DNA from 4 places in the Allobosea sp. 01N443 genome. Region 2 is predicted to be linked to each of the others. Evidence: predicted binding sites of a transcription regulator. Region 2 holds the regulator's gene; each other region holds the start of a gene.
What was found. The regulator PhoB, encoded in region 2, activates phosphate uptake and scavenging genes when phosphate is short. The targets are predictions, from matches to a motif close to TGTCATNNANCTGTCAT.

Region 1 (3,947 bases), on a different contig from region 2:
CGATGATGGCGAGCCTGAGCTTGCCGTCTTCTGAGACCAGAATCGGCGTATCGGCGCGGGTGGTCTTGTCGATGAAGGCTTCCTCTTCGCCGCTCGACAGCACGCGCTCGATCGAGATGTCGAGGGCCTGCGAGAGCCGCCAGATCGTCGCCAGTGTCGGGTTGGTTTCGTTGCGCTCGATCTGGCTGATGATCGACTTGGCAACGCCCGACTGCTCCGCGAGCTCGGAAAGCGAGAGATTATAGGCCTTGCGCAGGCGCTGGATCGTCTTGCCGAGCTGGCCCGAGATGACCTGGGCTCCGGATTCGAGCTCGCGCCCGCCACGTTCCTTGGTCTCGATACCCATCCTGATACCTGTCACACGAATGCTGATCGTTTGCGGAAGCGAACAAACGTTTGTCTAACCGGACAATGCCTGTTCCAGTTGGAAGGAGCAAGCTGGAGAGGGGCGGGCGACGGCCGAGGGCGGCTTCGTCGGGGCGCCTTTCACACAATTCTGCCCGTGTTCTCAGGTCGCCCGCGTCGGGCCGACCTCGCGCGTCTCCCGCTTGAGCAGACCGAGCTGCTTCTCGCGCAGGATCACATAGATGCCGGATGCGATGACGATGGCTGCGCCGATGAGCACGGCTGAAGCCGGCCAGTCGCCGAAGACGAACCAGCCGATCGTAACGGCCCAGAGCATCGTCGAGTATTCGAACGGCGCGATCAGCGAAGCGTCGCCGTAGCGATAGGCCTGGACCAGGAAAATCTGGCCGAGCCCGCCAAGAATGCCGATCGCGACCATGAGTGCGGCGTCCTGAAGATCGGGCATGCGCCAGCCGAGCAGGATGGTGAAGAGGCCGAGCGTCGTCGTCATCAGCGTGAAATAGAAGACGATCGCGCCGGTGCGCTCCGTCATGGTCAATTGCCGCACCTCGATCGAGGCAAAAGCCGAGCAGCAGGCGCCGGCAAGGCCGAAGGCCGCGCCGATTGCCGGTGCATTGCTGCCAGCGATCTGGAAACTGCCCAGATGCGGGGACAGCATGATCAGGACGCCGATGAAGCCGATCGTCACCGCGCTCCAGCGATAGATGCGGACACGCTCCTTCAGCACCAGAGCTGCAAGCACGACGACTGCGAGCGGCGCGGCATAGCCGAGCGCGACCGCGTCCGGGAGCGGCAGAAAGCTCAAGGCTACGAAGCCGCAGAACATGCCGGTCGAACCGATCACCCCCCGCTTGAAATGGCCGCGCAGATTCTTGGTCTTCAGGGCAGCAGGAATTTCGCCGCGCCAGCCGAGCCAGAGCAGCAGCGGGATCAGCGCGAAGAAGGACCGGACGAAGACGAGTTCCCCTGTCGGATAACGGGCCGCGATCGCCTTGATGCCAGCCGACATCAGGGTGAAGGACAAAGCCGAGATCAGCTTGAGCGTGATGCCGAGGAGAGGAGACAACGGTGCTGCGCGTACGTGTCGGGGGAGAGAGTCTTATAAAAGACTTGTCCCTCTAGATCACGTTCGCGCGTCCGGTCCAAGCGCAATGCTTGCAACCCTGATGCCCGCGGCGGCGCATGCGTGCCGGGGAAGCGTGCTGGATGCGGGTCTTGCGCGGCAGGAACTGGGAGAGAATTCCTGCCCCGGACAGCAAGGCTCACCGGGGCAGATGCTGGCCTTGCCGCGTCTCAGAACGTTCCCTTGAAGACGCCGCCGTCGATCAGCAGGTTCTGGCCGGTGATGTAGCCGGCATGGGCGCTTGCCAGGAAGGCGCAGGCCTTGCCGAACTCCTCGGCGCTGCCGAAGCGCCTCGCCGGGATTTCGGCCATGCGGCCCTTCGTCATTTCTTCGGGCGTGATCCCCTTGATCGCCGCCATCTTGGTGGTCGAGCCCTTCAGCCGATCGGTATCGAACATGCCGGGCAGGATGTTGTTGATGGTGACGTTGGCATATGCGACCTCGCGGGCGACGCCGGAGAAGAAGGCGGTCAGACCGGCGCGTGCGCCCGACGAGACATCGAGCCCGGTCAAGGGGGTCAGCACGCTCATCGAGGTGATGTTGACGATGCGGCCGAAGCCGCGCGCGATCATGCCGTCGACGACACGCTGCATCAGTTCGACCGGCGTCGCCATGTTCTGGATGACGCCTTCGAGTAGCGCTTCGCGCGAGACTTCGCGGAACGGCTTCGGCGGTGGGCCGCCATTGTTGTTGACCAGGATGTCCGGCTCCGGCGCGGCGGCGAGCAGCGCGTCCTGACCTGCGCGGGTCGAGACGTCGGCAACGACCGCGATCACGGTTGCACCATACTTGGCCCGGATCTGGCTTGCCGTGGCCTCCAGCGTGGTCGCGTCGCGGCCGTTGATGACCACGGTGCATCCGGCCTCTGCGAGGGCCTCGGCGCAGCCGCGGCCAAGCCCCTTGCTCGAGGCGCAAATGATGGCCGTACGGCCGGCAATACCCAAATCCATCGCGTTTCTCCCGAGCTTTCGCTGATGTTCAGCTGAGCAGAACCACGGATTGAGTTCTGCGTCATCAAAGCGCAATGCAAATCAGACACACGCCGCAAGCAATGCAACAAGATGGGCTGGCGGCATGAGCGACGAGGACGAGGCGAAGCAGGTTCGCAGCATCTTCATCTCCGACCTGCATCTGGGAACGCGAGGAGCACAGGCCGATCTCGTGCTCGAATTCCTGCGGGCCTATGATGCTCCGCAGRTTTATCTCGTGGGTGACATCATCGACGGCTGGCGGCTGAAGAGCGGCTGGTACTTCCCGCAGGCGCATAACGACGTCGTGCAGAAGCTCTTGCGCAAGGTGCGCAAGGGTTCGCGGCTGATCTACATCACCGGCAACCACGACGATTTCCTCCGCGACTTCACTGGAAGCGAGTTCGGCGGAATCCACATCGCCGACCATGCGCTGCATGAAACCGCTGACGGCAAGCGCCTGCTGGTGATCCATGGCGATCTGTTCGATCTGGTCGTGCGCAACGCAAAATGGCTCGCCCTGCTGGGCGACTGGGCCTACACGGTTGCGCTTGCGTCCAATACGGTCGTCAACAAGGTCCGTCGCCTCTTCCATCTGCCGCACTGGTCGCTCTCGGCCTGGGCCAAGCAGAAGGTGAAGAATGCGGTCAATTATATCGGCGAGTTCGAGACCTGCCTTGCCGCCGAGGCCCGCCGCCATGGTGCAGACGGCGTCGTCTGCGGCCATATCCATCACGCCGCACATCGCAAGATCGACGGGCTCACCTACATCAACACGGGCGACTGGGTCGAAAGCTGCACGGCTGTGGTCGAGCATCATGACGGCCGCTTCGAGGTCATTCGTTGGCCGCAATACCGGCTCAAGAGCGAGCCCGTGCGGCCGATCCCGCTGCCGGCTCTGGTCAGCGAGGCCGCCTGATGCGCGTCCTCATCGCGACGGACGCCTGGCGCCCCCAGATCAATGGGGTCGTCCGGTCGCTGGAGCAGATGGTCGAGGCAGGACCGTCATTCGGTGTGACGCCGCATATGCTGACGCCCGACGGATTTCGGCAGATCGGCTTGCCATCCTATCCCGATATCCGCATCGCGCTGGCAACGCAGGGCGCCATCGCCCGGCGCATCACCGATTTTGGGCCGGACCACATCCATATCGCGACGGAAGGGCCGATCGGCTGGCTGACCCGCGCCGTCTGCCTCGCGCAGAAGCGGACGTTCACGACGAGCTACCACACAAGGTTCCCGCAATATGTCGCGGCCCGCTGGCCCATCCCGGAACGCTGGAGCTACCAGTTCCTGCGCCGGTTCCATGGGGCGGCTGCCGGGGTCATGGTCTCGACCGCGACAGTCGAGGCCGAACTGAAGGAGAACGGGTTCGAGCGCATTCTGCGCTGGGGGCGAGGCGTCGATCTCCAGCAGTTCCATCCGCGCCAGGCAAGCGTGCTCGACCTGCCGCGTCCCATCTTCCTCAGCGTCGGGCGCGTCGCGGTCGA
Region 2 (3,947 bases):
GCCTTCATGGCGCGCGGGAAGACGCGGCCGCTGCTGCCGACGAACGTGTCCTGCCCGAGCGCATCGGCCCAGTCGCGCAGGGATTGTGGCGGGAAGGCGCGAATGGCCGGCTCCAGCCAGGCTTGCGCATCGCGATAGCGGGGCAGGAACCTGTCGAGCGGTTCGGAATGGGTAAGGTTCAATCCGCCGCGCCCGGCCAGCAGGAATTTGCGGGCCGGCGAGGGCATGCGATCGTAGATCGTGACGGTGTCCCCGGCTGCCGCAAGGCGCTCGGCCGCGATCAGCCCGGAGGGCCCTGCTCCAATAATGGCGACGTGATGTGTGGGCATCGGTCCGGCTTGCCGTCAGCGCGCCCTGCGGTCAAGGGTAATCCCGCCCCGAAGGCCATCGACAGGGACGAACCATGCCGACCATCGCCGCCTATTTCGGCGCAGCCATTCTCGAAATCGCCGGCTGTTTCGCGTTCTGGGGCTGGCTCCGGCTCGACAAGCCCATCTGGTGGCTCGTACCCGGACTGTTTTCGCTCGCCCTGTTCGYCTGGCTGCTGACGCTGGCGGAGAGCGAAGCCGCCGGACGGGCCTATGCCGCCTATGGCGGCGTCTACATCGTCAGTTCGCTCGCCTGGCTCTGGGCCGTGGAAGGCTTTCGCCCCGACCGCTGGGACATTATCGGTGGGCTGATCTGCCTCGCCGGCGCGGCGATTATTATCGCAGGGCCGCGCTAGGGTATCGGCCCGAAAGGTGGATTGCGGTTTTCGGGAAGGCCGATGCAACCATAGACGGTTAGATCGTCGGGCGGATTCGATATCCGGCCCGATGATCCAAGTCCCCGATGATCCAAGTCTCAGCTCCGCGCAAAGGTCTCGTCGAAGGCATAGCCGGCACCGCGCACGGTCCGCAGCGGGTCCTTGGCGTTGTCAGGAGTGATCGCCTTGCGCAGCCGGCCGACATGGACGTCGACGGTGCGCTCGTCGATATAGACGTCGCGGCCCCAGACCGCGTCGAGCAGCTGGGCCCGGGAATAGACCCGCCCCGGCGCCTGCATCAGGAATTCGAGCAGGCGGAACTCGGTCGGGCCGAGATGCAGCTCGCTGCCTGAGCGGCGGACACGGCGGGTGGTGCGGTCGAGTTCGAGATCGCCGGCGGCCAACAGGCCGGCGACATGACCCGGCTTGGCGCGGCGTAGCAACGCCTGGATGCGGGCGATCAGCTCGGGCAGCGAGAACGGCTTGACGACATAGTCGTCGGCCCCGGTGGCGAGGCCGCGCACACGCTCGGTTTCCTCGCCGCGGGCGGTGAGCATGATGATCGGCACCCGCTCGGTATCGCGACGGGTCCGCAGCCTCCGGCAGAGCTCGATGCCGGAAAGGCCCGGCAGCATCCAGTCGAGCAGCACGAGGTCCGGCGTATGATCGCGCAGATGCAGCTCGGCATCGTCGCCACGCGCGACGCTGTCGACCTCGAAGCCCTCGGCTTCGAGATTGTAGCGCAGCAACAGGGTCAGCGGCTCTTCGTCCTCAACGATCAGGATGCGTGCAGGCATGTCTCACTCGGTCCCAAAGGTGTCGGGCGCCGGTCACTCACCGGTGGCGGCGTCCAGAAGGATATTGGTCGTGTCGAGCTTCGGGCGGGCTGCGTCCAAGGCTTCGCCCGTGACGAGATAGTGGATCGTCTCGGCGATGTTGGTGGTGTGGTCGCCGATGCGCTCGACATTCTTGGCGCAGAACAGGAGATGCGTGCAGAAGGTGATGTTGCGCGGGTCTTCCATCATATAGGTGAGCAGCTCGCGGAAGAGCGAGGTATAGAGCGCGTCGATCTCATCGTCGCGGCGCCAGACCTCCATGGCCTTCTGCTCGTTGCTGACGGCGTAAGCGTCGAGCACGTCCTTGAGCTGGGCCTGAACCAGGCGGCTCATATGCTCGAGGCCGACGACCGCGCGCGACGGCGGCTGGAACTGGCCGGAGATGGCGACCGCGCGCTTGGCGATATTCTTGGCGAGATCGCCGACACGCTCGATATCGGCGGCGATGCGGATGGCGGAGATCAGCTCGCGCAGGTCGTTGGCGAGCGGCTGGCGCCGGGCGATGGTGAGCACCGCCTTCTCCTCTACCTCGCGCTGCAGATTGTCGAGGCGCTGGTCGGCGCTGATGACCTTCTGTGCCAGCCCGGTGTCGCGGCGCACCAGGGCGACTGTCGAATCGCCGAGCATGCGCTCCGACATGCCCCCCATCTCGGCCAGGCTGCGGCGGATCCCCTCGAGATCGGCATCATATGAGCGGACGATGTGATCAGTCATCGCGGCGTATCCTTTGTCGGCAAAGCAGTTGGAAGGCTGGGCGCCGGTTCAGCCGAAGCGGCCGGTGACGTAGTCCTGCGTCTGCTTCTTGTGCGGGTTCATGAAGATGGTGTTGGTGGCGTCGAATTCGATCACCTCACCGAGATACATGAAGGCGGTGTACTGCGAGATACGCGCCGCCTGCTGCATGTTGTGGGTGACGATGACGATGGTGAAGTCGGTCTTGAGCTGCTCGAGCAGGTCCTCGATCTTGCCGGTCGAGATCGGATCGAGCGCCGAGGTCGGCTCGTCGAACAGGATGACTTCCGGCTTCTGGGCAATGGTCCGCGCAATGCAGAGGCGCTGCTGCTGGCCGCCGGACAGGCCCATGCCGGAGGTCTTCAGCTTGTCCTTGACCTCGTCCCAGAGCGCGGAACGGCGCAGCGCACCCTCGACGCGGTCATCGAGCTCGGATTTCGGTGGCTTCTCGTAGAGGCGGATGCCGAATGCGACATTGTCGTAGATCGACATCGGGAAGGGCGTCGGCTTCTGGAACACCATGCCGACGCGCGAGCGCAGCTCGTTCACATCGATATCGTTGCTGATGACGTTGCGGCCGTCGAGCAGGATCTCGCCGGTGGCGCGCTGCTCGGGATAAAGCGAGTAGATCCGGTTGAAAATGCGCAGCAGGGTCGACTTGCCGCAGCCCGACGGTCCGATCAGGGCCGTGACATGGCGGTCCCGGAAGTCGAGATTGATGTTCTTCAGCGCCTTGTGCTCGCCGTAGTAGAAATCGAGGTTCTTGACCGCGATCCGGACGGGGGCCTCGGCATCAAGCGCTTGCGGGCTCAGTTCCAGCGTCGAAAGCATCGACTTGTTCCTTCAGATCGAACGCGACGAGGGTTTAAGGCCGTTCATTTGCCGCCCCGCACGATACGGCGGGCGATAAGCGAGAGGCACAGGATCGAGACGGTGATGATCAGCGAACCGGCCCAGGCGAGTTGCTGCCAGTTCTCATAGGGGGCGGAGGCGAACTGGTAGATCGTCACCGGCAGGTTGGAGACGCCGCCGACGAGGCTGGGCGAGAACCAGAAATTGTTGTTCAGCGCAGTGAAGATCAGCGGCGCCGTCTCGCCGGCGATGCGCGCCAGGGCCAGCAGGATACCGGTGACCATGCCGGATTTCGCCGCCCGCCAGGTCACGCTGGTGATGACGACCGAAGGCGGGGCGCCGAGCGCAGCACCGGCTTCACGCAACGAGCTCGGCACGAGGCGCAGCATGTCCTCGGTGGTGCGCACGATCACCGGGATCGCGATGATGCCCAGCGCCACGCCGCCGGCCCAGCCGGAATAGCCGCGGAATGGCTCGACCAGGATGACGTAGACGAAGAGGCCGATCAGGATCGACGGCGCCGAGAGCAGGATGTCGTTGATGAAACGGATCAGGTCCGCGAGCTTGGAGCCCTTGCCGTATTCGGCAAGGTAGGTGCCGGCGAGCACGCCCACCGGCGTCGCCACGGCGATGCCGAGGAAGGTCAGCACGATCGAGCCGACAATGGCGTTGGCAAGGCCGCCCCCCTCGCTGCCGGGACCGGGCGTCACCTGGGTGAAGGTCGCGACGGAGAGCCCGCCGATCCCCTTCACGAGCAGCATGCCGAGAATCCAGAACAGCAC
Region 3 (3,947 bases), on a different contig from region 2:
GTCGGGGCGACCACGACATCGGCCTCGTCCAGGCGCTCGGCCGCGGCCTTGCAGACGCCCTCGCACAGGATGGTGTCGACGCCGACCGGCAGGTGCGGCCCGTGCTGTTCCATCGAGGCCACGGGCAGGACGACGATCGCATCCTTCGCCGCCTTGTGACGCAGATCCTCGGCCGTCAGTTCCTTCCAGAGCACCGAGGCCATCAGTAATTCACCTTGCGCTCGATGAAGCGGAACTGCACCGCCGTCATGGCGATGACCATCACGAGCAGGATGACCGATTGTGCCGCCGAGCCACCAAGATTGGAGCCGCCCTTGCCGTCGGAATAGACCTTGTAGACCAGCGTCTCGGTCGCGCCCGCAGGCCCGCCGCCAGTGACCGTGTCGATGATGCCGAAGGTGTCGAAGAAGACATAGACGATGTTGACGACGAGCAGGAAGAACGTCGTCGGCGAGAGCAGCGGGAAGATGATGGTCCAGAAGCGGCGCATCGGCCGCGCGCCGTCGATCACCGCCGCCTCGATCACGCTCTTGGGGATCGATTGCAGCCCGGCGAGGAAGAACAGGAAATTATAGCTGATCTGCTTCCAGGTCGCGGCGAGGATGACCAGCGTCATGGCGTCATTGCCGTTGAGCCGGGGATTCCAGGCGATGCCGAGGTTCTGCAGTCCACGCGCGAGCATGCCGAGCGAGGGATCGAACATGAAGATCCAGAGCACGCCGGCAATGGCGGGAGCCACGGCATAGGGCCAGATCAGCAGGGTCTTGTAGATCTCCGCGCCGCGGATCTGGCGGTCGGCCATGACGGCAAAGAGCAGCGCGATCGAGAGCGAGAACACGCAGACAAAGGTCGAGAAGATCGCGGTGTTGCGCAGCGCCTTGAAGTAACCCGGATCGGAAAAGAGGCTCTGGTAGTTTTCGAACCAGACGAACTGGGTCGACGTCCCGAAGGCGTCTTCCAGCAGGAAGGACTGCCAGACCGCCTGGCTTGCGGGCCAATAGAAGAACACGACCGTGATCGCGAGCTGCGGCAGGAGCAGCAGGAGCGGGATCGTCAGGCTCCGGAAATAGGCGTTCTTCTGCATGCAGCCCGTGAAGCAAGAGAAAAGCCGGGGCGGAATGCCCCGGCTCTGGATCGTAGCCGGTTCAGCGCGAGGCGGTCCGTTCGAACTGACGCAGTGCCTGATTGCCACGCTCGACGGCGGCGTCAAGCGCAGCCTTCGGTGTCTTCTGGCCGTTCAGCGCCGCTTCGAGCTCTTCCGACCAGATGTCGCGGATCTGGACCAGGCCGCCGAAGCGCAGGCCGCGCGAATTCTCGGTCGGCTCCTTGTTGTTGAGTTCCAGCAGCGGCGTCTCGAGATAGGGCTTGTCCTTGTAGAAGCCCGAGTCCTTGACCTTGGCATAGGCGGCCTTGGTGATCGGCAGATAACCGGACTCGGTGTGCAGCTTCACCTGGCGGTCGACATCGGACAGGAAGGTGAAGAACTTGGCGACGCCCTTGTATTCGTCAGCCTTCTTGCCGCCCATCACCCACAGCGAAGCGCCGCCGATGATCGAGTTCTGCGGTGCCCCGGCCGCTTCCGGATAGTACGGCATCGCGGCGTTGGCCCAGTCGAACTTGGCATTGGCCTTGACGTTGCCGAAGAAGCCCGACGAGGTCAGCATGATCGGGCATTCGCCCGAGGTGAAGCGGCCTTCACCGTTATTGGTGCGGCCGGAGTAATCGTAGGTCTTGTCCTTCTGCAGCTCGACCAGGTTGGTCCAGTGCTTCAGGAAGAGCGGGCTGTTGAAGTTGAGGACGGTGTCGAAACCATCGAGACCATTCGCCTTGGTCGCGATCGGGATGTTGTGCCAGGCACCGAACTGCTCGATATTGGCCCAGGTCGCCCAGGCATTGGTGAAGCCGCACTTGTCATATCCGGCGGCCTTCAGCTTCTTCCCGGCCTCGAAGACTTCTGGCCAGGTCTTCGGCGGGGCGTCGGGGTTCAGGCCCGCCTTCTTGAAGGCGTCCTTGTTGTACCACATCACCATGCTCGACGAGTTGAACGGCATGGAGAGCATGTCGCCCTTGGCGGTCGAGTAGTAGCCGGTGATCGCCGGCAAATAAGCCTTGGGATCGAAAGGCTCGCCGGCTTCCTTCATCAGTTCGTGCACGGGCTTCACCGCGCCCTTGGCCGACATCATCGTGCCGGTGCCGACTTCGAAGACCTGCAGGATGTGCGGCGCGGTTCCGGCGCGGAAGGCGGCGACGCCGGCATTCAGCGTGTCGGGATAGGAGCCCTTATAGGCCGGAACGACCTTGTATTCCTTCTGGGAGGCGTTGAATTCCTCGGCCAGCTTTACGACAACGTCGTTATTGGCGCCGGTCAGCGCATGCCACCACTGGATCTCTGTCTGCGCGACGGCCGGAGCCGCACCGGCCAGCGTCAACACCGCGGCCGAAATCATCAAGCGCGATCTGGATGTCATCTATCTCTCCCTTATGCCCCGCTCGTGCGGGCGGCTCTTGTCGTTGGTGCGCAAGCTAGCATGAAGAACAGGTGACGTTTCAATGACAATCGCACGACATGTGCGCCATGTCTGATCCGCGTCCCTGCACTCTTGCACATTGGCTGCGAAGCGGCTGTTCTCGCCTGCGACTTTCAACGTGACAATTCCACCAACGGACGATCGATCATGCCCGAGCTTGCCCTGACGCCACGGAACACTTTGCCGGCGGACGCCGCAGCCGCCGCGCTCGCTGGCCGGGTCTGGCGCCCGGACGTCGCCGGTCCCGCGGTCGTTGTTCTGCGCGGTGATGAACTTGTGGATATCACCGCTGCCTTCGCCACGATGCGCGATCTCTGCGAGACGGCCGATCCCGCAGCCGCCCTGCGCGCCGCCAAGGGCCAGCCCATCGGGACGCTCGCCGACATCCTTGCAAACACGCCGCCTTCGCGTCGCGATGCGACGAAGCCCTGGCTGCTCGCACCGCTCGACCTGCAGGCGGTCAAGGCCGCCGGAGTGACCTTCGCGGTTTCGATGCTGGAGCGCGTGATCGAGGAGAAGGCGCGGGGCAACCCGGCCGCCGCCGCCACGATCCGCGAGGAGATCGGCAAGCTCATCGGTGACGATCTCTCGAAGCTGAAGCCCGGCTCGCCCGAGGCGATGCATCTCAAGGACGTGCTGATCAAGCAGGGAGCCTGGAGCCAGTATCTCGAGGTCGGTATCGGGCCGGATGCCGAGATCTTCACCAAGGCGCCGCCGATGTCGGCCGTCGGCACCGGTGTCGATGCCGGCCTGCACCCGGCCTCGACCTGGAACAATCCCGAGCCGGAGATCGTGCTGATCGTCGCCTCGACCGGCGCCATCGTCGGAGCAACGCTCGGCAATGACGTCAATCTGCGCGACGTCGAGGGCCGTTCGGCGCTGCTGCTCGGCAAGGCCAAGGACAACAATGCAGCGGCAGCGGTCGGTCCCTTCATCCGCTTCTTCGACGCCGGCTTCTCGCTCGACCATGTCCGCAGGACAACCGTGACGCTGACGGTCGAGGGCGAGGACGGCTTCAGGCTCGAAGGCTCGTCCTCGATCGCAAAGATCAGCCGCGACCCGGCTGATCTTGCTGCGCAGATGCTCAATCGCAACCATCAGTATCCCGATGGCGCGGCGCTCTATCTCGGCACCATGTTTGCTCCAATCAAGGATCGCGACACGCCGGGCGGCGGCTTCACCCACAAATATGGGGACATCGTCACGATTGCCGCGCCGGAACTGGGAGCGCTCGTCAATTGCATGCGCCGCACCGATGAATGCGAACCCTGGACCTTCGGCGCCTCGCATCTGATGCGCAATCTGGCGAAGCGCGGGCTTCTGTGAACCAGGGGGCGGTCCTCGTCTTCGGCGAAGCGCTCGCCGATCTGGTGCCGGAGGATGGGTGCGGCGAGCGCTATCAGTGCGTGCTGGGCGGAT
Region 4 (3,947 bases), on a different contig from region 2:
CAAGGCTGCGGGGGCTTGAATTGGAGAGCGATTTTCCACGTCCGGACAAACTCGGATTGGTCATGAAATATTTGTGGGCGTTGAACGACTCGTCGCTCGGCGGCGGGACAATGCGTCTTGAGCCACCATCGGGCAAGATGGTCCAGCTTTGCTCGTTGTCGAGGAAATTCGCCAGCATGATCTGCTCCAGCAATTGCTGGTGCACCGTCGGATTCTGGATCGGGGTTAATGCCTCGACGCGCCGATCGAGATTCCGCGGCATCAGATCGGCCGAGGAAATATAGAGCTTGGCCTTGGCCGAGGGCAGGCCGAAGCCGGCGCCGAAGGCATAGATCCGGGTGTGCTCGAGGAAGCGTCCGACAATCGACTTGACCCGGATGTTCTCCGACAGCCCCGGAATTCCGGGTCTCAGGCAGCAGATGCCGCGCACGACGAAGTCGATCTCCACACCGGCCTGGCTCGCATCATAGAGCGCGTCGATGATCTCGGGGTCGACCAGCGAGTTGCACTTGCCCCAGATCGCACCCTTGCGGCCTGCCTTCACATGGGCAATCTCCTCGGCGATGTCGGACAGCAGGCGCTGTTTCAGCCCCACCGGTGAGACGGACATCTGCTCCAGCTCGGCCGGCTCCGCATAGCCGGTGATGAAGTTGAAGACGCGCGCGACGTCCTGCCCCATCACCGGATCGGCGGTGAAGAAGGAGACGTCGGTGTAGATGCGCGCCGTGATCGGGTGATAATTGCCGGTCGCGATATGGCAGTAGCTGACGAGTTGGCCGGCCTCGCGCCGCACCACCATCGAGAGCTTGGCGTGGGTCTTCAGCTCGATGAAGCCATAGACGACCTGCACGCCCGCGCGCTCCAGATCCTTGGCCCAGCGAATATTCGCCTCCTCGTCGAAGCGCGCCTTGAGCTCGACCAGGGCCGTCACCGACTTGCCCGCCTCGGCAGCCTCGGCCAGCGCCCTGACGATCGGCGAGTTCGATGAGGTGCGGTAGAGCGTCTGCTTGATGGCGACGACGTTGGGGTCATGCGCCGCCTGCTGCAGGAACTGCACGACGACGTCGAAGCTTTCATAGGGGTGGTGGACGAGCAGGTCCTTCTGGCGGATCGCGGCGAAGCAATCGCCGCCATGCTCGCGAATGCGCTCGGGGAAGCGGGCGTTGTACGGCTTGAACTTGAGGTCCGGCCGGTCGACGCCGACCAGCTGCGAGAGCTCGTTCAGCCCGATCATACCATCGACCTGGACGATCTCGTCGGGATCGACCTTCAGTTCGCGCACGATCAGCCGGTGCAGATGCGGCGGCATGCCGTCGCTGACCTCGAGACGGATGACGACGCCACGGCGGCGCTGCTTCAGCATCGTCTCGAAGACGCGGACCAGATCCTCGGCCTCCTCCTCGATATCGAGGTCGGAGTCGCGAATGACGCGAAACGAGCCGGTTCCCTTGACGTCGTAGCCAGGGAAGAGCTTGCCGATGAAGAGCGAGACGGTGTCTTCCAGCGTGATGAAGCGGTGCACGCCGTCGCGTGCCAGATRGGGCAGCTCGATGAAGCGGTCGATCTTCCCGGGAACCCGGATCAGCGCGTCGAGCTGCCGGCCATCGCTGATCCGCTCCAGCGCCAGCGCCAGCGTGAAGCCAAGGTTGGGGATGAAGGGAAAGGGATGCGCCGGGTCGATCGCCAATGGCGTCAGCACGGGGAAGACGAGATGGAGGAAGTGGTCCTCGAGCCAGGTGCGGTGCTGCGCACCGATGTCCTTCGGCCCCAGCAGCACGATCCGATTATCGTCCAGCTCGCGCTTGAGTTCGACCCAGCGCGCCTGCTGGTCGGCGGTAAGATCGGCCGTCGCCTTGGCGATTTCGATCAGCTGCTCGGCCGGGGTCAATCCATCCTGGCTGGGCGTGACGACACCCGCCTTGAGCTGCTCGCGCAGGCCCGAGACGCGGACCATGAAGAACTCGTCGAGATTATTGGCAGAGATCGAGAGGAAGCGGAGCTGCTCCAGCAGAGGATGGTTGCGGTTCGACGCCTCCTCCATCACCCGACGGTTGAACTGCAGCCAGGACAGCTCGCGATTGACGAAGCGGGCCGGCGAATGGCGCAGACCGATGGGACCGACCTGAGGCGCGATGTCCGCGGCCTTCACGTTTGTCGGTTCGATATTCATGAGTTTCGCCCTCGTCTCGAACGCAAGCCGGGCCGAGATCGCCCGCCTGTCAAACTTGAAGCCATCCTAGCGTGACGCTTCGATGACGGGCGAGTGCTATTCCTGCGTTGCCTCGAACCAATTGCCTTCCCACGTGGTTTCCTTGCCATGCTGCGGCGAGTGGCCTACTTGCGCGGCGCCGGCTCGTCCTGTTTGGTGCCGCTGGACATGCGGCCCGTGCCGCACCGAAGCGGCGAATCCGCGCGAACCCCACAGAGAGCATTCTTGAGCGACAGCACTGCCCCTCATGATGATGGCGACATCGTCTACCCATCCGCCGTTCCCTTCGTGCTGGCGCATCTCGCCTGTTTCGGGGCGCTCTGGAGCGGTGTGACCTGGACCTCGGTCTGGCTCGCGATCGGGCTGTACTGGTTGCGGATGTTCGCGATCACCGGTGGCTATCACCGCTATTTCTCACATCGCTCCTACAAGACCAGCCGCTTCGGGCAGTTCCTGCTCGCGCTGCTGGCCCAATCGACGGCGCAGAAGAGCGTGCTCTGGTGGGCCTCCAAGCACCGTCACCATCATCGCTATGCCGATACCGAGCATGACGTGCATTCGCCGGTCATGACATCCTTCGCCTATTCGCATGTCGGCTGGATCTTCAGCCGCGATCACAGCACCTTCGACGATTCAACGATTCAGGACCTGACGAAGTTCCCCGAATTGCGCCTTTTGCACCGTTTCGAGCTGGCGCCCGCGATCCTGCTTGCCGGCCTCTGCTTCGCGATCGGCGGCTGGGCCGGCCTGATCGTTGGCTTCTTCTGGTCGACGGTTGCGGTCTATCACGCGACATTCTGCATCAACTCGCTCGCGCATGTGCATGGCGACAAGGACTATGTGACCGGCGACGAGAGCCGCAACAACTGGTGGCTGGCGATCATCACCATGGGCGAAGGCTGGCACAACAACCACCACGCCTATCAGTACAGCGTGCGTCAGGGCTTCCGCTGGTGGCAGTGGGACCCGACCTATTACGTGATCCTCGGTCTCTCGAAGATCGGCGCGGTCTGGGACCTGAAGGCGCCGCCGCAGGCCGTCGTCGATCGTTCGCAGGCCCTGCCGCCGCGCGTCATCGAACGCTCTGCCGAGCGGCTTGCGGCTTCGGTGCCGCTGGACCGCGTCGTCAGCGCCTTCCGGGAAGCCTATGCGGCGAGCCCTGCCCTGTCGGAGCTGCATCTGCCGACGATGACGCTCGCCGATTTGCGCGAAGCGCTCGCCGAACTGCAGCAACGTGCGGGTGACCGGCTGGCCGAAATGCAGCAGCAGGCCCAGGACGCCGTTGCGCAATGGCATCTGCCGGTCCTGCCGAGCCGCGAGGAGCTCAGCGAGAAGGCGGCCGCGATGTTCGTGCGGACGCCCTCGCTCGACGCGATCGCAGCCCGTGCGCATGAACTTCTGATCGAGGCCATGCATGCACGCCTCGTTGGGCCGTCGGCCAAGTCGGCTTCGGAAGGCGCGGCCTGAACGTTCGATTCAGGACGCGTCCGCAGCCCGGACATAGACGAACGCCTCGGTCCCGGATCTGAGCCACACCGCAATCCGGCGCTAATCCGAGACCTCGTAGGAATCGGCCGCGGCGAGCTCCGCGGCTGTGATGTTGAAGACGGTTCCGGCCACTTCGTCGGCAGGATTGCCGGACCGGGTCACGATCGGATGATGCGTCTCGCGGCTGGTGGCGATCACCTCCGGATCGGTGATCTCGACCATTGTGCGGGCGAAGCCGACAAGGGCGTCG

Region 1: the regulator PhoB is predicted to act here: its motif matches at 2,499-2,515, upstream of AC1DRP_RS17680 (UDP-2,3-diacylglucosamine diphosphatase).
Region 3: the regulator PhoB is predicted to act here: its motif matches at 2,551-2,567, upstream of ugpB (sn-glycerol-3-phosphate ABC transporter substrate-binding protein UgpB).
Region 4: the regulator PhoB is predicted to act here: its motif matches at 2,242-2,258, upstream of AC1DRP_RS13115 (RNA degradosome polyphosphate kinase).

Annotation. Positions count from the first base shown of each region.
Region 1 covers NZ_JBFTRC010000068.1:5,826-9,772, forward strand. The annotation lists gene AC1DRP_RS17665 (helix-turn-helix domain-containing protein) at 1-346, opposite strand, end outside; gene AC1DRP_RS17670 (DMT family transporter) at 509-1,432, opposite strand; gene AC1DRP_RS17675 (SDR family oxidoreductase) at 1,660-2,439, opposite strand; gene AC1DRP_RS17680 (UDP-2,3-diacylglucosamine diphosphatase) at 2,564-3,376, shown strand; gene AC1DRP_RS17685 (glycosyltransferase family 4 protein) at 3,376-3,947, shown strand, end outside.
Region 2 covers NZ_JBFTRC010000002.1:34,694-38,640, forward strand. The annotation lists gene AC1DRP_RS01160 (TIGR03862 family flavoprotein) at 1-329, opposite strand, end outside; gene AC1DRP_RS01165 (YnfA family protein) at 404-724, shown strand; gene phoB (phosphate regulon transcriptional regulator PhoB) at 844-1,542, opposite strand; gene phoU (phosphate signaling complex protein PhoU) at 1,576-2,295, opposite strand; gene pstB (phosphate ABC transporter ATP-binding protein PstB) at 2,344-3,144, opposite strand; gene pstA (phosphate ABC transporter permease PstA) at 3,189-3,947, opposite strand, start outside.
Region 3 covers NZ_JBFTRC010000010.1:90,099-94,045, reverse strand. The annotation lists gene AC1DRP_RS05065 (creatininase family protein) at 1-203, opposite strand, end outside; gene ugpA (sn-glycerol-3-phosphate ABC transporter permease UgpA) at 203-1,084, opposite strand; gene ugpB (sn-glycerol-3-phosphate ABC transporter substrate-binding protein UgpB) at 1,146-2,447, opposite strand; gene AC1DRP_RS05050 (fumarylacetoacetate hydrolase family protein) at 2,676-3,854, shown strand; gene AC1DRP_RS05045 (PfkB family carbohydrate kinase) at 3,851-3,947, shown strand, end outside.
Region 4 covers NZ_JBFTRC010000041.1:23,989-27,935, reverse strand. The annotation lists gene AC1DRP_RS13115 (RNA degradosome polyphosphate kinase) at 1-2,170, opposite strand, end outside; gene AC1DRP_RS13110 (acyl-CoA desaturase) at 2,435-3,676, shown strand; gene AC1DRP_RS13105 (gamma-glutamylcyclotransferase family protein) at 3,758-3,947, opposite strand, start outside.